DNA from 3 places in the Ensifer sp. 2TAB8 genome. Region 2 is predicted to be linked to each of the others. Evidence: riboswitches for the same ligand, from Rfam matches in the RefSeq annotation. Region 2 holds a riboswitch; each other region holds the start of a gene.

What was found. Region 2 has a riboswitch for cobalamin ahead of bluB (5,6-dimethylbenzimidazole synthase). Riboswitches for the same ligand answer to the same signal wherever they lie in the genome.
Region 1: another riboswitch for cobalamin. It lies ahead of AB4Z53_RS01355 (aromatic ring-hydroxylating oxygenase subunit alpha); the one in region 2 lies ahead of bluB (5,6-dimethylbenzimidazole synthase).
Region 3: another riboswitch for cobalamin. It lies ahead of AB4Z53_RS07820 (CbtB domain-containing protein); the one in region 2 lies ahead of bluB (5,6-dimethylbenzimidazole synthase).

The regions. Positions count from the first base shown of each region.
Region 1 is NZ_JBFRGB010000001.1:253,421-260,045, reverse strand. It holds gene AB4Z53_RS01370 (FAD-binding oxidoreductase) at 1-300, opposite strand, end outside; gene AB4Z53_RS01365 (L-threonylcarbamoyladenylate synthase) at 444-1,418, opposite strand; gene AB4Z53_RS01360 (DUF6656 family protein) at 1,499-2,098, opposite strand; cobalamin riboswitch at 2,412-2,614, shown strand; gene AB4Z53_RS01355 (aromatic ring-hydroxylating oxygenase subunit alpha) at 2,719-3,963, shown strand; gene AB4Z53_RS01350 (hybrid-cluster NAD(P)-dependent oxidoreductase) at 3,965-5,059, shown strand; gene AB4Z53_RS01345 (glycoside hydrolase family 25 protein) at 5,064-6,215, opposite strand; gene AB4Z53_RS01340 (BA14K family protein) at 6,625-6,625, shown strand, end outside.
Region 2 is NZ_JBFRGB010000007.1:10,783-17,407, reverse strand. It holds gene AB4Z53_RS13825 (helix-turn-helix transcriptional regulator) at 114-851, shown strand; gene AB4Z53_RS13820 (acyl-homoserine-lactone synthase) at 994-1,638, shown strand; gene AB4Z53_RS13815 (DUF2865 domain-containing protein) at 1,793-2,866, shown strand; gene bluB (5,6-dimethylbenzimidazole synthase) at 2,985-3,680, opposite strand; cobalamin riboswitch at 3,726-3,935, opposite strand; gene AB4Z53_RS13805 (SDR family oxidoreductase) at 3,964-4,776, opposite strand; gene AB4Z53_RS13800 (phytanoyl-CoA dioxygenase family protein) at 4,865-6,058, opposite strand; gene AB4Z53_RS13795 (LacI family DNA-binding transcriptional regulator) at 6,163-6,625, shown strand, end outside.
Region 3 is NZ_JBFRGB010000002.1:434,937-441,561, forward strand. It holds gene AB4Z53_RS07805 (anthrone oxygenase family protein) at 1-410, opposite strand, end outside; gene AB4Z53_RS07810 (NAD(P)H-binding protein) at 407-1,237, opposite strand; gene AB4Z53_RS07815 (TetR family transcriptional regulator) at 1,342-2,034, shown strand; cobalamin riboswitch at 2,033-2,296, shown strand; gene AB4Z53_RS07820 (CbtB domain-containing protein) at 2,339-2,515, shown strand; gene AB4Z53_RS07825 (CbtA family protein) at 2,713-3,510, shown strand; gene AB4Z53_RS07830 (ferric iron reductase) at 3,555-4,403, opposite strand; gene AB4Z53_RS07835 (glucoamylase family protein) at 4,400-5,707, opposite strand; gene AB4Z53_RS07840 (DUF1194 domain-containing protein) at 5,865-6,625, shown strand, end outside.

The sequences.
Region 1 (6,625 bases), on a different contig from region 2:
GTTCAGCCGTTCGAGCGAAAGCACGATGTCCGCCTTGCCTTCCCGGGGGATCTGCCCGGCGACGTGGCCGGTGTTACCGCCCTGCGGCACGATCGCCGTGCGGGTCGCGCTGGCGAGTTTCATGATACGTGAGACCTCGTCGACCGAGCCGGGACGCAGCACCATCGGCGTCGTGCCGCGATAAAGCCCCCGGGATTCGACAAGATAGCGCGCCTTGTCCGCTTCCGCGATAAGTGCATTGGCGCTGCCGACGATCTCGACGAAGGAGGCGATGAGTTCGGGAGAGGGAAGCGTCGTCATGGGTCAGCCTTCGCATTGCGCTTGCGCGCGCTATCGGATCGGTCGATCTGAAGACGCGATCCTCGGTTGGTATCGCCTGCGATCATAACCGCAATCGCAGCCGCTCGCTGAGGGTGGGTGCGGAGGCGATGCCGCCCGCAATCTTACCCTCGTGGTGCCGCCGCCCGTTGCAGCCGGTCGATGATCGCTTCTCCCAATCCTTCCGAAGGGATCGGGCCGAAGGCGATCGTCTGAGCGCCGCTGGCGTCGGCCCGCTTCATATAGTCGAAAAGATTGGCGGCCGCTTCGCGCAGATTTCCGGTCGGGCTGAGATCGAGAACGACAGCCGCCTGTTCTTCGCCGAGGACCCGGCCGCCGCCGAAACGGATCAGGGCCTCGCCCGCCCGCACATCGGTGGCTTCCAGCCTGACGGCAGCACCCGGCGCATAATGCGAGGCCAGCATCCCTGGAGCCTCGATCGTCGCACCCGCGGTTTCCGCCCTGATCACCGGGCGGTCGAGCAGGCGCTCGATCTCGGCGGCATCGAGGCCACCCGGCCGGAGAAGCCGGATCTCGTCGCCATCGACCTTGATGATCGTTGACTCGAGCCCGATTTGCGCCGGACCGGCATCGAGGATCAGTTTCAGCTTTTCTCCGAGATCGGCATCGACATGGTCCGCACTGGTCGGGCTGATCTTGCCCGAGGTATTGGCACTCGGTGCGGCCAGAGGTCGTCCGAAGCGGGCGATCACCCGGCGCGAAAAGCCGTCGGGCATGCGAATGCCAAGCGTGTCCAGGCCGGCCGAGGCGAGGGCGTGCACGGTACTCTTGGGCCGCTGCGGCAGGATCAGCGTCAGGGGGCCGGGCCAGAACGCTTCCGCCAGGCGTCGGGACAGGGGATCGAAGCGCACATGGGCCTCGGCCATTGCCATGTCGGAAACATGCGAGATCAGCGGATTGAAGCGCGGCCGGCCTTTCATCTCGTAGATGCGGCTGATCGCATCGGGATTGGTGGCATCGGCGGCAAGGCCGTAGACGGTTTCGGTCGGGATGGCGACCGGTTCGCCCTCGGCGAGAACGGCGCAGGCGCGATCGATCGCGCGGTCCGGTTCCTTATCCGTGTCGATGATCTCTGCCATGCCGTTTCCTTTCCGACGCTTCCTTAACGGACGCGCCGGGAAAACAGAACGATTTTCTTTGCAGGGAGCGGGCTGCTGGCTCAGAGGCTGCGAATGATCCGGCGCAGTGCGTCGTCACGGGCACCCAGCATCAGCACGTTCTTGAGAGCGACCTTTGGGTTGTCGGTGCGGAAGAGAAGCCCGTTGTCGCGGACGTTGCGATTGATGACCATCTGTCCGTCTTCGGCGTTCGGTTCGATCGCGACGGCAAAGTACATGCGGGAATAGCCGGCCCGGATGCGGTCGAAGAAATGCGTCTCGTCACCAAGGTCGCTGAAAAAATTGGCGAAATAGAACGACCAGGTGATGTCCTTGGAAGGTGTGACCGCCGTCCGCGCGGCCGTCACGTGGCAATAGCCGAGGTGCGGCTTGCCAACGAGCGTGCGGTGGAAGATGAGCTTGGGAAACTGGATCGAGGCATGAAAGCCGTTGATCCGCCTGTGCGTCGTGTCCCCGGCGGTCGAAAGCTTCTTGCCGGTTCGGTCAGCGACTTCCTCATAGCTCAGGTAGCGTCGCTCGCTCGGCATCCATTGCCGGCGGTTGATCCGGCCGGTGCGCAGAAACTCGGTGTGAACTGCCGTCTTCGGCATGATCGCCGGCGGCTTCTCGGCCGCTGCGTCGTAATATCTGAGCTTTGCCATGATTGTCAGCGCGCCATCTGCCTGCCGGACATCTTCGTCCGCCGGCGAGACTAGCGGCTTATGGTTAATGAAGAATTTCCTTTCGCTAGCGGGACATGGCCCCTGACATCAATGGGAATGTCGCAAACGGGCGAAATCTTCCCGCGCCTGCGCCATATCGGTCGCAAAAGACGGCATATGCCTATTTTTTGATCTATCTATATGTTTATAAAGTGAAAAAGTTTCGTATCCGCTTGCGGACGACGGTTTCAGACGTGTCGTCATTCTGGAATTCGATGTCGCTATCCGGCGCCTGCCAAGACGGTTTCCGCGATTACATATCCTTACTCAGGGTGTCGTCTTCCAGAAGGGAAGGCGAAGAATTGGGAAGCCGGTCAAATCCCGGCGCTGCCCCCGCAACGGTGGTGGAGCGAAAGCCTCGGCGAAGGCCACTGGACGGTTCGTCCGGGAAGGCGCCGGGCTGGTCCGCAAGGACGGCTCCTGAGCCCGGAAACCAGCCTTGACACACATAACCGTAACGGGTTGCGGCGGGCAGCCGGATCGGAGCCGAGAACGTGTGGGCGCATGCCCGTGCGGGTTCCTGTCCTGCCTCTCCGAAACATGGCGCATGAGGACAGGACATGGATACCAAGACCGATATGCTTCGCAAGCTGAAGGGCCGGCGTGACGGCTACAGCCTCGATCGGGCCTTCTACATCGACCCCGACTACTACCGGCAGGATCTGGAAAACATCTGGTACAAGGACTGGTTGTTCATCGGCCATGACTGCGAAATTCCGCGAGCCGGCAACTACTTCACTGTCCAGGTCGGCGACTATCCGGTTGTTGTTACCCGCGATCGCCAGGGCACGATCCGTGCGCTGCACAATTCCTGCCGGCATCGCGGTTCCCGCGTCTGCACGCAAGCAAAGGGCTCCTCGGCAAAGCTCGTCTGTCCCTATCACCAGTGGACCTACGAACTCGACGGCTCGCTGCTCTTCGCACGCCAGATGGGCGAGGATTTCGACAAGGCGGCCCACAGCCTGAAGCCGATCCATTGCGAAACGGTCGGCGGCTACATCTTCATCAACCTGTCGGAGACGCCGGCCGATTTTGCGGCCTTCCGCGAACTCGCCACGCCCTATCTCGCGCCGCACCGGCTGGGAGAGACCAAGGTCGCCTTCGAAAGCACGATCATCGAAAAGGGCAACTGGAAGCTCGTCTGGGAAAACAATCGCGAGTGCTATCACTGCGCCGCCAATCATCCGGAGCTCTGCCGCACCTATCCGGAGGCGCCGACTGCGACCGGGGTACAGGGCGCCAAGGATGATCCGGTGATTGCCGCCCATTGGGCGAAGTGCGAGGCCGAGGGCCTGCCGAGCGAATTCCGGATGTCGCCGACCGGCCAGTTCCGCGCCGCGCGCATGCCGCTGGTCGACAATGCCGAAAGCTACACCATGTCCGGTGCGGCCGCCGTTAAAAGGGCGCTGTCGGCCGATGTCGGGCAGAAGCAGATCGGCACGCTTCTGATGTTCCATTACCCCACCACCTGGAACCATGTGCTTTCCGACCATGCCATCACCTTCCGTGTTCTGCCGCTCGGGCCGGAACTCACGCAGGTGACGACCAAATGGCTGGTCAACAAGGACGCGGTCGAGGGCGTCGACTATACGCTCGATGACCTGACCCATGTCTGGACCGAGACCAACGACCAGGATCGCCAGATCGTAGAAGAAAACGCCTTCGGCATCCGCTCGCCGGCCTATGAACCAGGCCCCTATTCACCGGACCATGAAGGCGGCGTGATGCAGTTTGTCGAATGGTACTGCAAGTTTATGGAGCAGCGCCTTGCAGGCGATGCGGCTCCGCTGTCAAAGGTCGCCTGACATGCAGATGGCATCCTCCTTCCACCATTTCGACGAGCTGCATGTCTGGATCGACCGGCAGCAGATGCTCGAATGCACCTCGGCGGTCGTTGAAACCGCCGATGTCATGACCTTCACCTTTCGCGCCGAAAAGCCGGCCTGGTTTCGCTACCTGCCCGGCCAGTTCGTCACCCTGGAACTGCCGGTCGCCGACGAACCGGTCATGCGCACCTATACGCTGTCGTCCACACCATCGAGGCCGTTGTCGATTGCGGTGACGGTCAAGGCACAGGCCGACAGCATCGGCACGCGCTGGATGTTCGACCATCTGAAGCCTGGCGTGAAACTGAGAGCCTTCGGGCCGCTCGGCGACTTCAGCTTCGTCCGCCATCCCGGTGAAAAGTACCTGTTTATCTCCGCGGGGTCCGGCATCACGCCGATGATGTCGATGACACGCTGGATGGCGGATTGCGTACCGGAGACGGACGTCACCTTCATCTCCTGCGCGCGCCGGCCGGACGACCTCCTGTTCCGTTCCGAGCTGGAGGTGCTGGCGACGCAGATGTCCGGGTTGAGCCTCGGCTTTATCGTCGAGGGCCACGAAGCGCGCCACGGCTGGCACGGGCTGCGCGGCCGCATCGATGGCGCCAAGCTGCCGCTGCTTGCGCCGGATTTCATGGAGCGCACCGTCTTCTGCTGCGGTCCGGAACCGTTCATGCGCGGCGTGCGCGAGATGCTGAAGGCGGCAGGCTTCGACATGGGCCGCTACCACGAGGAGAGCTTCCAGCCTGCGGCCGCACCGGCGGCGGAGGAGATCGCTGTGCGCGCCGGCGTGGTGGGCGACAGCGAGGTCGCTGCCGCCAAGGTCGCTTTCACCATGAGCGGCAAGGAGGTCGAGGCGAAGCCAGGTCAGACGATCCTGCAGACGGCGCGTGCCAATGGTGTGCGGATCGGTGCTGCCTGCGAGGGCGGCATCTGCGGCACCTGCCGGGTGATGAAGGTCGCGGGTGACGTCGAGATGAACCACAATGGCGGCATTCTCGATGACGAGATCGACGAGGGTTACATCCTCGCCTGCTGCTCGCGGCCCCTGGGGGATGTCCAGATCGAAGCCTAAAGGATCAGGGCGTGTTGCAGGGCGGCGGCTGGACGGTCGCGGGCCCTGCGCCGCCGGTAGCGGCCGATGGCTTGGAGCATCCGCCCTGTGCGGCGTCATCGGCTGCGACGGCTACCTGCATGGCGCGTTCGTGGCGAGCGAAGTCGATGGAGCCGGTCACCAGCATGTCGACGCCGCTGCCGGCCCCGCTTGAGGCACCGGCACGGCTGATGAGCAGCGGCTCGCTAAACGTTGCGGTCGCCCGTGCAAACGCGTGCGCGCCCGTTCCCTGCTCGGCTTGGGCGATAATGGTAAGCGGCAACGGCTTTTCAGCCAGCAATGCGCCCTGCGCCCAGATCGCCTTTAGCGCCTGCGGCGACATCGCCGCGACGTTCACGTCGATGTCGTCGAGAGTTCCGGGCACGCGGTAGGGACAGCGCCGCTTGCCGCAATTGATGCCGGAGGAAAACTGCCACAGCGCGTAGCTGTCCCAATTGCCCATCGGGAAGACCTGGCGGATATCCGGCTTGTAGCGGGCGTACCAAAGCGGCAGGCGCGACAGCAGCCGGTATTTGGCACGGTGCGCAGCGATATATTTGGCGGTGATGTGATTGGTGTAGAGGATCGGGTAGCGCCCCGTCCGGGTCTTGATATGGCCGGCGAAGATGGCGGCATCTTCGAGCGACATGTATTTTTCCGGATCGATGCCTTCGAGATCGAGCACCATCAGTTCGTCGTCGCGCGGATCGGCGTAGTCAAGGAAATGGTTCGCCTGGTCCACGGGATTGCCGGGACGGGCGAGATGGTAAGCACCCCATAGCAGCCCGTGCGTGCGGGCGATCATGCGCCGCGTCTGGTAGAGTTCGCGGCTGACGGCGTATTTGCGCCACATGGTCTTGCAGTGGTTGAAGGTGTCGCCGTTGTGATCGCCGGTGCAGGAGAAGCTTTCGGGCAGGCCGTCGGAGGCCTTGGCGATGAAGCCGGAGATGCGCTTGTCGGCAAGCATCGTTTCCCAATCGATGCTGTTCATCTCATAGGCGTCGACGATGATGGCGTTGGACTTGGTCTTCCAGGGCTCCAGTTCACCGGCGCGTGCGATCGTCGCCGCGAATGCCAGACCTAGGAAGGTCGCGAGGCGCAGAATCATCCCTGTGGTGGAGATATACCGCTTTGCCATTCTCTGAGATTGCCGACAGTATCGTTAATGCATCGTAAATCCCAGCCCCCGACCCGGACTGTGCTGGAGCGGCGCGCGAATGTATACCGACCTCCGGCTGTATGTGAGCAATGTCTTTCATAATTTGATATGTCGCCACGGTGCCGTGACCAGCCCCATGCCGCTGAACGAAATGCACGGAAGTCGGCACAGGCACGCGTCTGTCGCTATGCGGCGGCACCAGCCGCGATGCCTGAAGATGGAACAAAACCGGTGGCTTATGCGTTGCTGGTCGGTTTCAGGTTTCCCGGCTGAGGGTCATCCCCGGTTCTGCAGCGACCCGGGTGAAATCATGCAGAGGCTGAAGTTCCCGTGGTTGCGCGATTCTTTTCGCAGCCTGCGGAGCGTGGATACGGTTATGGAGGTTTTGA
Region 2 (6,625 bases):
CGGCAATCGAAAATTGCAAAATTGGTATTACACACCAAACAGGTAAGTTTGCGCTGGACAAAAGGTGAACCCCTAACCATGCTGGAGCCTCGGACGAGATTCGGTGTTGTGGCATGACTGAGCAGCAGGCTGTCCTCGACATGCTGGAAATCCTGGAATGCGGCGGCTGTGTCGAGCCCGCTCATTTCTTTACGTTGATGCGCCGCACGTTCCGCATCGCCCATCTCCTGTACCTGGAAGCCGAGCCCTACGCGGACGAACTCAAGATCTGCCGCCTGCATCACACCTTCGGTGCCTATGCCGCAGAAATCTACCGGTCGCGCGGCCTTCACCGAATCGACCCTATCTTGAAACTCGCACTTGGCGGCGTTCGCCCGGTGGAGTGGACGATGGCGCGACATCGCTTTGCGGACTGCGAGCCGCTTTTCCAGGCGGCACAGGAGATCGGTCTTTCCACCGAGGGCGTCGCCCTGCCGCTCCCCTCACCGGCCGGCCGGATGGCGATGCTGGCGATCAACGTCAACATGCCGGCTGACGAGTGGACGATCTATCGGCGCCATCACCTGCGCGATTTCCAGCTCGCGGCGAATCTCTTCCACGCCGCCATGCTGGAGCACGGCGCGATGGCCGGCAGCATTTCGACCCGCGACATGCGGCTCACCGGCCGCGAGACCGAGGTTTTGACCTGGGCCGCTGCCGGCAAGAGCTATTGGGAGATCGCAACGATTCTCGGCATTTCCGAGCGCACCGTGCGCTTTTTCATGACCAATGCGAGGCGCAAGCTCAATGTCGTGTCCAATACGCAGGCCGTTGCCCAGGCCGTCCGCCATGCGCTGATCCCCACCGTTTGACGCAGCTCGCGCCAAGCCCTCCAAAAAACCCCTCGAAATCTAGTGGGAAAAATCGCTGATTTAAACTGTCACTACCGACAGTTACGCGACCGCCGCCGGCCTGACAGCATCCGCCCATCCCCAAACAAGGATGGAGAAGAAGATGATCAGGATCCTGAACGGAAAGACCCGCGCACAGCACCCGCAGGCCGTCGACGATATGTTTCGGCTGCGCAAGCGCGTCTTTCACGATTTCCTAAAATGGGATGTGCAGACGGACGGCGAGTGGGAAATCGACAACTACGACAAGGCAAATCCGCTCTATGTGCTCTCCTATGCCCCCGACACCGGTCGCCTGCGTGGCGCGCTGCGGCTGCTGCCAACGCTCGGCCCCAACATGCTGGACGACACCTTCCCGATCCTGCTCGGCGACAACCCGGAAATCCGCAGCGCCTCGGTATGGGAATCGAGCCGCTTCTGCATCGAGCCGGAGATTTCGCAGGACCGCGCCTCGAATCAGGTCACCGTTGCAGCAGCCGAATTGATGTGCGGCGTCGGTGAACTCGGCCTTGCCTCCGGCATCAGCCATATCGTCACCGTTACCGACGTGTTCCTGGAGCGCATGTTCCGCCGCATGGGATGCCCCGGCGAGCGCATTGCCGAACCGCACCGCATCGGCTCGGTCTTTGCCGTTGCCGTCGCCTGGGAAGTGAATGAGAGCCTGCTCCAGCGTATGAAAGCGGTAGCCGCCATCGAAGGCACTGTTCTCGAACGTCCGATGTCGCTGGAAACCGCCCGCGCCGCTTGAGCGCTTGGCTCAGCCGGACCCGTTAACGCAAACCGCCGCTTGTCGTTGCACGATCACCGACAAGCTCTATGATGGAGGTGAAACAGGAAATGCCGCTGGCAGCCGCCCATATCAGAAGGCCGGCGTCGAGCGGTTGCAGGAAGAGACTTCGCCCGTGTTCCCGCGCTTGAAACACCTCGCTGCGGTGCTTGTGCCGTTTGCCCTGGTCGGTGCCGATCCTTCGCTGGCATCGACCGTGTGCGACCGGCTGAACACCCGTCTTGCGCAGCTGCCTGACATCGTCTCCAGCAATGCCGACGCCCGTGACTATGCGAGTGCGATCTCCCGCCAGAACATCGAACTGCGCAGGGCGAAGAACGACCGCCGCCGTGCTGCCTGTGGTGGCGGCAGCGTCGTCACCTTCGATGGCGGCAACCCGGATATCTGTGGCGAACTCGACGGCCTCATTGCCGAGATGGAAGACAATCTGCGCATGCTGAAATCGGAGCGCGAGCAGATTGTTGCCGGGGGCAGCCAGGACAGCCGTCGCCGCATCCTTGCCGCGCTGGAGATCAATGGCTGCTATGGCGACCGCGAAGAGTTCGCGAGCGTCGACCCCGAAGAGCCCGAATCGCACCGCAACATCATCGCCGATCTGCCGCCGGACGACGCCTACGGCCCGATGCTTGGCGAAGACGGCTATGCGCCGCAGGAACGCTACTACAGCGGCACGCTGCGGACCATGTGCGTGCGCACCTGCGACGGCGCCTTTTTCCCGATCTCCTCGGACGCCACGCCGGCCGATTTCCCGCGGGACGAACAGGCCTGCCGGGCGCGCTGCCCGGGTGCCGAAACCGAACTCTACTTACATGATATCAACACGGAAGAGAGCGACCAGATGGTCTCGGCCGTGACCGGCCGGCCCTATACCGAAATGCCGAATGCCTTCGCCTATCGCACCCGCGGTGTCCGCAAGCCCGGCATGTGCGGCTGCCAGATACCACAGACCGCCGCAACCTCACCGAAGACGACCGGCACCAGGATCGGTGACGACCAGTCGTCCATCGTCGTGATCGAAACCAAGAAGCCGGCGGAGACCACGACCGCCAAGGCACCGCCTGAGGAGCGGCCCTACGATCCGTCGAAGAGCAAGGTGCGCGTCGTCGGCCCGACCTTCCTGCCGCAACAGGAAACCTCGATCGACCTGAAGCACCCGAAGGGACCGGCCTATCAACCGGTCCAGAACTGATCCCGGAGCGCCATCTCAAAGCGCGTCGCGATCTTCAGATTCGCTCATTGCGCTTCAAGTTCTCGATATTTCGCATGTCGCTGTCGCAATACCGCTGCGCACTTTGGCGCAACGGGTTTCAGGAACGCTCGCTGCAGTTCCCCCAGCCTTCCTCGAACACGAGTTCTTCCAGCGGCAGACGCTGCCGCCATCCCTTCACCGCCAGCTCCGGCTGTTGGTAGAGGCGATCGACATAGCCGAGGCAGAGCCAGGCGACGATCTCGACATGACCAGGGATGCCGAGGATCGCCTTGATCTCCGCCTCGTGGAAGATGCTGACCCAGCCGACACCGACACCTTCGGCGCGCGCGGCAAGCCACAGGTTCTGCACGGCGCAAACCGTGGAATAGACATCCATCTGCGGATTATGGGTACGGCCGAGGACGACGGCGCCGCCGCGCGTGCGGTCACAGGTGACGCAGATGCTGAGCGGCGCCTTGCGAATGCCCTCGAGTTTCAGCGAACGGTACTTCGTCTGCTGTTCCGCCTCGAACATCAAGGCGGCCTCATCGTTGGCGCGGCGAAAGGCCTGCCAGACGCGCTCACGCGTTTCTTCCGCTCGCACCAGCACGAAGTTCCAGGGCTGCATGAAGCCGACAGACGGCGCGCTATGCGCAGCCGTAAGCAGGCGTTTCACCAGATCGTCGGGAAGAGGTTCTGCGAGAAATTCGTCGCGCACGTCGCGGCGTGTTTCGATGGCGCGGTAGACGGCCTCCCGCTCATTGCGCGCGAAGGCACCGGCAGCCGCAAGGCCGCCCTTCGGTTCAGTTAGCATCGTTCGATCCCCAACAATGCGCAACCTCCCGCCGTCCGCGCGGGGTTCGGTCTATCTTGCCAGGCCGGTCTTCTGACTCCGGTTCAACCGGCCGCCTCACCTTCCCAGACCGATTGAAGATCCAGTGGCAAATCCTTGAATCAATTCAAGGCACTTAGAGGCGACCGTCCCCGTCACAGCGTTGGGCACGTTCCGGAATGACGCCGGATTCCCGATTCTCCCGCTCGCGCGGGCACCTGACGCCGCCATAAGCGCATAGCGGCAACCGAAAGACAAGCGCCGCCTATAGCGGCGCCACCGGATGCGGCGAACCGTCATAGCCGCCCCAGACCGATTGATCGAAGCAGATCACCGATCCGGTCATTAGCCCCGATTCAGCCGAAGACAGATAGGCGCAGGCGCGTGCCACCTCTGCCGGGTCGACGAGCCGGCCGAACGGCTGGCTGGCAGCCGCCTTTTCGAGCCAGTCCACCGATGCACCGTGAAACTCGCGCTGGATCCGGTCCTCGCCTTCGGAAGCCATCCAGCCGATATTCAGGCCGTTGACCCGAATACGGTTTCGCAGGAGCGCATAGGCCGTGTTCTTGGTCAGCGTCTCCAGCGCCCCTTTCGACGAGCAATAGGCGGCGATGAAGGGCTGCCCGGCCATCGCCGACATGGAGCCGATATTGACGACCGTGCCTTCGGTTCGCTCGCGTCGCATCACCTTCACCGCCTCCTGCATCAGGAAGAACGGCGCTCGCACGTTGATCGCGAACATCCGGTCGAAAAGTTCGGGCGTCGTATCGAGGATCGTGCCGCGGTCAGTGATCGCGGCGGCATTGACCAGCGCATCGACCCGGCCGAACTCCGCATCACAAGCGGCAACGACCTTGCGGGCGTCCTCCACCTTTTCGAGATCGGCCTGGACATAAACCACCTTCGCGCCGCTGTCCTTGCCGATCTCCTCAGCCTTCGCCCGCCCCTTGGCCGCATTGCGTCCGCAGATGACGATGCCGGCAGCACCACGCTCGGCGAAGAGGCCGGCAATCGTTGCGCCCAACCCTTGCGTGCCACCGGTGACGATGGCGATCTTGCCTTCCAATTGTCCACTCATCGAATTCCTCCTCGAACATGATCGTGTCAAACAGCGACGGCTCCCGGGCGAAACGCACCGGGAGCCTTTCGAATGGGTAGTTGAACCGTCAGCTCAGCTTGCGCTTCGCCTGCGCGTCGAGCGCCGCGTGAAAGTCCTGCGAGCTCGTTCCTACGGCCAGCGCCTCGCGCATCAACTGTGCCTGGGTCTTCGGCGCCAGCCCGCCGAGCGGCGGATCACGGTCGAGATTAGTCGGGAAGGAGTAGCCTTCTGCACAGGATGCGATCGCATTGGCCGCTTCCGCTTCGGTCAGCTGGCCGTTGGCCAGCAACGCCTTCAGCGCCGGGTAGAGCGTTGCGCTCATCGTCAGCCGATCGACGGTCTCCATCGCCCGGCCAAAGGCGGAGGACACCTGCAGCAGGTTCGCCACGCGACGGATATCGGCGGAGCGGTTGTTGCCGGCTGCATGGAAGAGCGCCGGATTGAAGAAGACGACATCGCCCTTTTCGAGCGGGAGCTGCACGTGATGCTCGTCGAAATAGGCGCGGAACTCCGGCCGGTTGAGCGCCAGGTAGCCCGGCACATAGGTCTGGCTATAGGGCAGGAACAGCGTCGGTCCGCTCTCGAGCGGCATGTCGCAATGGGCAACCGCGCCTTGCAGCGTCAGCACCGGCGAGAGCTTGTGCACGTGCGCCGGGTACTGCTCGATCACCGCGGAGGTCTGGAAGCCGAGATGATAGTCCCGGTGCGCCGACTGCGCAGCACCACCCGGATTGACGCGGTTCACCTGCGCCGTCATCTGGTAGTTCGGCCCGAGCCAGGCTTCGCTGACGAGTGCGATGATGGTATTGCCGTAATAGGCGGCAAAATTCTCCGGTGCCTTGAGGCAGTGCTTCTCCAGCGAGTTCCAGATGCGATCGTTGGCGCCGGGCTTGGCAAAGTGATCGCCGCCGCCGCTGTTGCTGCGATGCTGTTCCTCGATGATCTCGTCGAAGACGGTGCTCGCGACATCGATCGCGGCGGTATCGGCAAAGGCGCGCTTGAAGACCGCCACACCCGGGCCGGTCGCCAGCGCCTCGCAGATCTCCGCAAGCGCCGCGCGCCGCGTCTCGGCATTTTCGCAGGCGGCAATCAGATCGGCGCTGTTGTAGATCAGCACGTTCTTGTCGCAGCCCGAAGCATAGGGATAGTCCGCCGGATTGGTTCGGCGCTCCACTTCCGCCCGGAACGCCTCGATGTCGCAGGTCTCTTCGGTGAGCCACACGCGCTCGATCCGCTCCCACGCACTGTTGTCCGTCTTCATCCCGTTTCCTCCCCTGGAACATCTCGATGAACATGACTATAGGCGGCGGCAAAACATGATATAGAGCAAGAATCCATCAAAAATCCATCAGGAGATCAATGGCGATGGCCCATCCGTTTCTGGTCAAGGACATCGCCTTTCAGGCAGGTCTCAGCACAGCGACGGTCGATCGCGTGCTCAACGAGCGCCCCGGCGTCCGCCGCCAGACCGTCGCCCGCGTTCGCGCTGCCATCGAGGAACTGGAAAAGCAGCAGGCCGGACTCGACATTCAGGGCCGCAAGTTCGCGATCGATATCGTCATGGAGGCGCCAGAGCGCTTCACCGACGCGGTGCGGCGGGCCTTCGAAAGCGAAGCCATGACATTGGCGCCGACGAGCTTTCGCTGCCGTTTTCACTTCGCCGAAACCATGCGTCCGTACGACATCGTGCAATTGCTCGATCGCATACGCCTGCGCGGAACCGATGGGCTCGTCTTGAAGGCACCGGATGTGCCCGAGATCGTCGCAGCCGTCGCACGCTTCGAAATCAGCGGCATTCCCGTCGTGACCCTGGTGACAGATCTGCCCC
Region 3 (6,625 bases), on a different contig from region 2:
CACCAGACCCAATCGGTCAGATAGCGCTCATGCCAGAGATCGGTCGCCGCCTGACCGGGGGCTGCAGCGGCGAGCGCATCGTTCATCGGCACGTTGAAGATGATCGTCACCAGAAGCACGCCGACGACATAGGCGATGCCGCCGGCGGCAAGCCACCACCTGCCCTCGCCGCCAGAGAGGAAGGCCATGACGACGAGCACCAGACCGAGCAGCGCGGTGCCCATGAAGGCGCTGAGGAAGATCGGGTTCTGGATGACGACATTGATCGCGTTCATCGCGGCGATCCCCTGCTCCGGGGGCAGCCGCGACAGGGCCTGCATGATGCAGACCGAGAAGATGAAGAACAGTCCGGCCATCAGGCCGGAACCGATCGCGGCGGCGAACGCCAGAGCGGGGATCAGCGGGATCATGCGGCAATACTCCAAACACCAGTTGCTGCGGTTTCCCGGGCATAATCCGCAAAGTCGCGCGGGGGCCGCCCAAGCACGCGCTCGACATCGGACGTCATGCTGGAATTGCGTCCGTCGAGCACCGAGGAGAAGAGATAGCGGATGAGTGCGACATAGTCATCCGGCACGCCGTCGGCCTTGAGCTGTGCCGCAAAATCGTCAATCGGCACCGGCTGATAGGCGATCCGGCGGTTGGCCGCGACGGCGATCTCGGCCACGGCCTGGGCAAAGGTCATCAGCCGCGGGCCGGTCAACGAATAGACCTTGCCGATATGTGCGTCGTCCAGAAGCGCCGCGACCGCCACATCGGCAATGTCGTCGCAGCTGACGAAGGGCTCAGTGACCTCGTCCACCGGCAGGAAGACCGACCCGCTCATCACGCCATCGGCCAAGAAGCCTTCGTCAAAATTCTCGAAGAACCAGCTGCCACGGATGACCGTCCAGTCGGCGCCGGAGGCCTGCAGCGCGCGCTCGGCCGCTTCCGCCTCGTCCTCGCCGCGGCCCGACAGCAGCACCAGCCGCTTGATGCCCGAGCGAACGGCAAGGCTCGAGAACCGGTCGATGACGTCGACGGCGCCCGGCACCGCCAGATCCGGCTGGTAGCAGACATAGATGCGATCGACATTTTCAAGGACGCGCGCCCAGGTCGCCTCGTCCGTCCAGTCGAAGGACGGCGACGCCGAACGGGCGCCGATGCGCACCGCTATGCCCCGCTCCCGAAGGCGCTCGGCCACCCGCCGCCCCGTCTTGCCGGTACCGCCCAAAACCAGTGTGACTTTCTGAGACATCYTTTCCTCCTGAGGTTTCACCAACAAACATGAGCATCTCTCACATTTGCAAATGTGATAAATCCTCGTATTTTAGGAGTCAAGTCAAAATGTGAGCATTACTCATGATTCCAGATGCAAGCCCCGCCACACTTCCCGCCGACGACGAGACCACGTTGCGCCGGACGCCCAGCCAGAAGCGCAGCCGCGAGCGCGTGGAGCAGATCCTTGCCTGCGCGACGGCACTCATCCAGGAGAAGGGCAGCGACGCCATGCGCATGAGCGAAGTCGCTGAAAAGGCGGGGATTTCGATCGGGTCGCTCTACCAGTACTTCCCGGACAAGGCGGCGATCGTGCGTACGCTGGCCGAGCGCTACAATGCCGTGTGCAACGAGTGCATCGCCGCCGAACTGGCCAAGGTCACGTCGATGGCAGAACTGCGCGACGCCTTCTCACTGCTGTTCGACATCTACTACGACATGTTCCTGGCCGAGCCTGTCATGCGCGACATCTGGTCGGCGATGCAGGCCGACAAGGCGCTGCGTGAGGTCGACCTCCAGCAAAGCCGCACCGGCGGCAAGCTTCTGGCCGATGTCTGGGCCCGCTTTGCGCCCGAGACGCCGCGCGAAACGATCGACAGCGCTGCCTTCCTGATCATGCATCTCGGCGACTGCACCATGCGACTTGCCGTCTCGGTCGATCGGCCGGAGGGCGACCGCATCGTCGAGGCCTACAAGCAGATGATGCTTCGCGATTTTGTCGCGGATGAAGCGGCCGGCGGCGCAGGCTCAATTGACAATGCCATGACACGCTCCTAATCATTTTGGATCGATTGGTTCCCGGGACGCGAACGCGTTTCGGGAGTAAACGGGAACGTGACGGATGGACCCATGCTGGGCATTCAAATCACGGCCGACCCCGCGACTGTAGAGCGACGTTGATCTTGCCGTTCCGGAGCAATCCGGAAGAAGCCACTGGAACAGGCCCCGAGAGGGGGGTCGAACTGGGAAGGCGAGGCAGATCCCGGGCATTTCGCCCAGCGCCGTGAGCCAGGAAACCTGCCACTCGATACGGGCATAGGGCCCACACCGGGAATTTCCCGATGCCATCACGGAGGTTGTCATGGCTACGTCTACCATTTCGAGCACCCCGCTCTCCCTCAGCGATCGTCTGACCGCTGGCGTCATCGCCCTTTTCATCGGCGCATTCCTCGTCTTCGGTGCCGGCCTGGCCAATTCGGCCGTGCTGCACGACACCGCGCACGACACCCGCCACTCCTACGGCTTCCCCTGCCACTAAACGATGCGCCGGAACGTGAACAACGTTCCGCATCGAAATAGCTACGGACCTGAATGCATCCGGCTCACGCCGGATGTCGGCGTTTGCGCATGGCACTTTGGCGAACATGCAAGCACCGTCCGTGTGGCACAGCGAATGGGAAGGCTCAACAACCACGCCGAAACGCGTGGCGTTTGCCGTTATCGAGGGAATTCAAGATGATTGTCAGAACGCTTCTGGCCGCGATCGTGGCTGGACTGATTGCCGGTGTCTTCATGACCGGCGCCCAGGAACTGCGGGTAACGCCGCTGATCCTGCATGCGGAGCAATTCGAAGGCGAGGCTCCGGCCGCGGCCGAACAGCCGGCCAGCCAGCCGGGTGCGGCACAGCCGGCCGCCGAGGGCCATGACCAGCATTCGTCGCTGAAGGCGGTATCGCCGCTTGGCGCCGTGCTCGACGCGCTGTCGCCGATCACGCCGGCCTATGCGCACGAAGGCGAACATGAGGAAGGCGGCATCATGTTCGGTTTGAGCCGCTTCTCCGGCACGCTGATGGCAAACCTCGTCACCGGCTCCGGCTTCGGCCTGCTGCTCGCCGGCGTCAGCCTGGTGATCGGCTATCCGATCACGCTTAGGAACGGCGCGCTCTGGGGCGCTTGCGGCTGGCTCGCGGTGCACATGCTGCCGGCGATCGGCCTGCCGCCGGAACTGCCGGGCTTCCCGGCAGCCGAACTCGGCGACCGCCAAACCTGGTGGCTGGCAACCGTCGCTCTCTCCGCAGTCGGCCTCTATCTCCTGGTTCTGCGCGAGGAAATCGTATCCAAGGTTGCCGGCCTCGTGCTGATCGCCGCACCCCATGTCTACGGCGCGCCGCAGCCACTCGATATCTCCAGCAACGTCCCGGCCGTGCTCGGCGCCGAGTTCGCGGTCGCCGCGCTCGCCACCACGCTCGCCTTCTGGATCGTTCTCGGCGTTGTCTCCGGCTTCATCAACGAGCGCTTCCTCAAATCGCATTGAACCCAATGCGCCTTAGCAGGCACCAGAACATAAAACGGCGGGGTTCAAGCCCCGCCGTTTTGCGTCAGACGCGCTGCCAGCCGCACGCGGCGATCGTCCGGCTCCAGCAGGACGCAGGTATCGCAGATGCTGCCGCCCTCCGTCTTGAAATAGAGGCAACAGCCGCAGCGGATTCGGTACTGGCGCGACAGTTGCGCGCCGCTTGCCGGATCGGTGGCGGAGATCTCCTCGTAGCCGATCTCTTCCGAAAACAGCCGCGAACCCGGCCGTTTGACGATCGCGAGCGCCTCAGCCATGCCGCGCGCTTCGTCCCCGATCGCCCGTCCGATCTCCAGGAACGCGCCGGCAAGCGAATCCGCCGCCAGCCGCCACTGCGCCCCGGAGGAAAGCCCCGAGCGTTTCTTCAGGATCGCGATGACCGGCGCCAGATGGGCTGTGAAGCCGCGCTCGAAAACGCCGATGCATTCCGGCTGCTGCAATCTCTCCGCCAGATCCACTTGGAAATGATAGCGTTTGCCGGCAACCGCGCGGTCCTGGTGAAGGCGGCTCCAGTCTTCTAAGCGAATGCCGGCGATCTCAGCCTGGACGCCCGCACCGAGATAGAGCGCGCCGAGAACCACACTTACCTGGCGACTGTAAAAGGCGATCAGATGCGCGGCCCGGATCCGGTCCGTCATGCCGACTGCGAAAAAGTCCTGATAGGCGAGGCTCTCCTCGATCCCGGCCCCGCCCGCAGCCCAGAAGCCGGCCGGTGCGCTGAAGGCTCCGTCCGCCGGCCCGAGCGAGACACCGGCGTCAGGGAACTGAGCGCACAACCGCTCGACCACTGCCAGCACCCGGGGCGGATATCCTTCCCCGGTCTGCGCAATCTGTTGCTGGCCTCCCAAATTCATACCGTCTCCGTCGCCAGCCAGCCACCTTCAAATCCCGCACGCTCAAGTCCGTGCCGGATCGCAGGCAGACTACGCGTCAACTCCCAGACGAAGCCGCTCCGCCAGTTCTCGATCATCATCACGACGAGCCCTTGGTCAAGGCCGACGACGCGCGCGTCGATCCACCCCTCCGGCCCCTCGCCCGGGAGGCTCGGATTGAAGCCGCCCGGAAAGCGCCCCGCCTTCAGAAGCCCGGGGTAGCTGGCCGTCATGTGGCTGAGCGCCGATAGCGACGCATCCGCACAGAACGGCAGACAGGCCGCCGCCGCCCAGGGCACAAGCGTGCCGTCATCCGGACCGAAAGGTGCGCCGCGATTGGCGTAGCCCCGAAGTCGCTGCCAGCGCCCGTCCTTGAGGCGCAGCTGGCCATGTGGCGCGTGGCAGGCGCTGAGCCCCCAGAGGTCTTCGCCATAGCCGGCGAAGCGGCCCGGGTTTTGCCGCGCATAGTCACGCTGCAGCCCCATAGCTCGCCGGCTGTTTTCGAAATAGTCGGTTCCCCTCCCCCGCATCGGCCGATCGCCGAGGCCGCGAAGATCGAGCCAGGCCTGCGGGAACAGGTGGATGAACAACGGCGCCGCGTGGAGATGACACCCGCCTTGAACCGCGATCCAGTCATAATCGTCCGTAAAGACGGTATAATGCTCCGGTTCGATTGCGTGCTCTGGCGCCCCGAGCGCCAGCACATAGAGCAGCAGCGCCTCGCTATACCCTTGCCAGCGATACTTCAGGAATCGGCCCGGTGGGCGCCAGCCCATCGTCAGCGTCTCACTCCGGTTCAACGCCCAGCACCAGTCGACCCGCGCATAGAGCCGTTCGGCAAGCGCGCGGATCTCGCCTTCCTCTTCATCTTCGCGGGAGAAGTAGGCCGAAGCCGTCAGGCAGCCGGCGATCAGCAGCGCCGTGTCGATGGTCGAAAGCTCGCTGCGCCAGGTGCGCGCGCCGGTCCGCATATCGAGAAAGTGATAGTAGAACCCGCGATAGCCGCTCGCGCCCTGGTCGCGCGACTGCGGGCTTTCGGCCAGGAAACGCAGCGTGGTCAACACCCGCCCGACCGCCTCGCGGCGCAAGATCCACCCGCGCTCGACGCCGATGGGATAGCAGGAAAGGCCGAAGCCGGTCGCCGCAATGCTCGACGGCGCACCCGGAAGCGACGTATCCGCGATCAATCCGGTGACTGGATCCACATATTCGAGAAAGTAGCCGAACGCCGCCCTCTGCAGACTATCGATCTGAAATAGTTCGGCATTTTCCGTCGGTTTCAGCATTCCGCCTTTCCGGCCCTGGCCGGCCGCAAGTATATTTCCGGGCCGACCCCGACAAAATCACTCTTTGTTGAAGGCCAACTACACCCAAATGGTCGCCGAAATCCAATCCTGTGTTACATTCTTCTAATCTGACCGCGCGCAATGACTGGTTGAAGCGATGTTGAGCGTGTTGGCGTTGATCCTCTCATTGAGTGGTGGCACGAGCCCATCGACCGCCGTGCCGACCGATGTCGATGTCGAACTGATCCTGGCCGTCGATATGTCCGGCTCGATGGATCTGGATGAGGCGCGCATCCAGCGCGCCGGTTACGTCGAGGCGCTCCGGCACCGCGATTTCCTGGACGCGGTCGGAAGCGGGCAACTGGGCAAGATCGCCATCGGCTATTTCGAATGGGCGGGCACGGTGAACGAATCCTCCGTCGTCGCCTGGCAAGTGATCTCCACCGCCGCCGACGCCGATGCCTTTGCCAAGCTGATCGAGGCACGCCCGGTCGGCACCAGGCGGGGCACGTCGATCTCGAACGCGATCACCTACGGTACGGCGCTGATCGATTCGAACGCCTTCAACGGCATACGCCGGGTCATCGACGTTTCCGGCGACGGCCCGAACAACATCGGCCCGCCGGTCATCCCGGCCCGCGAGACCGCGATCGCCCGCGGCATCACCATCAACGGGCTGGCGATCCTCATTCGCCCCTCGGTCTCGACCGGCCCGCTCGACCAGTATTACGCCGAATGCGTCATCGGTGGCCCCGGCTCCTTCGTGCTGCCGGTGCACGAACCGGAGGATTTTTCGATCGCCATCCGCCAGAAGCTGGTGCTCGAGGTCAGCGGCCTGCAGCCGCCGCCAACCGTTCGCCTGGCCGATGCGCTGCCGGCATCCGATTGCCTGATCGGCGAGAAGCTGAGGCCCGGTTT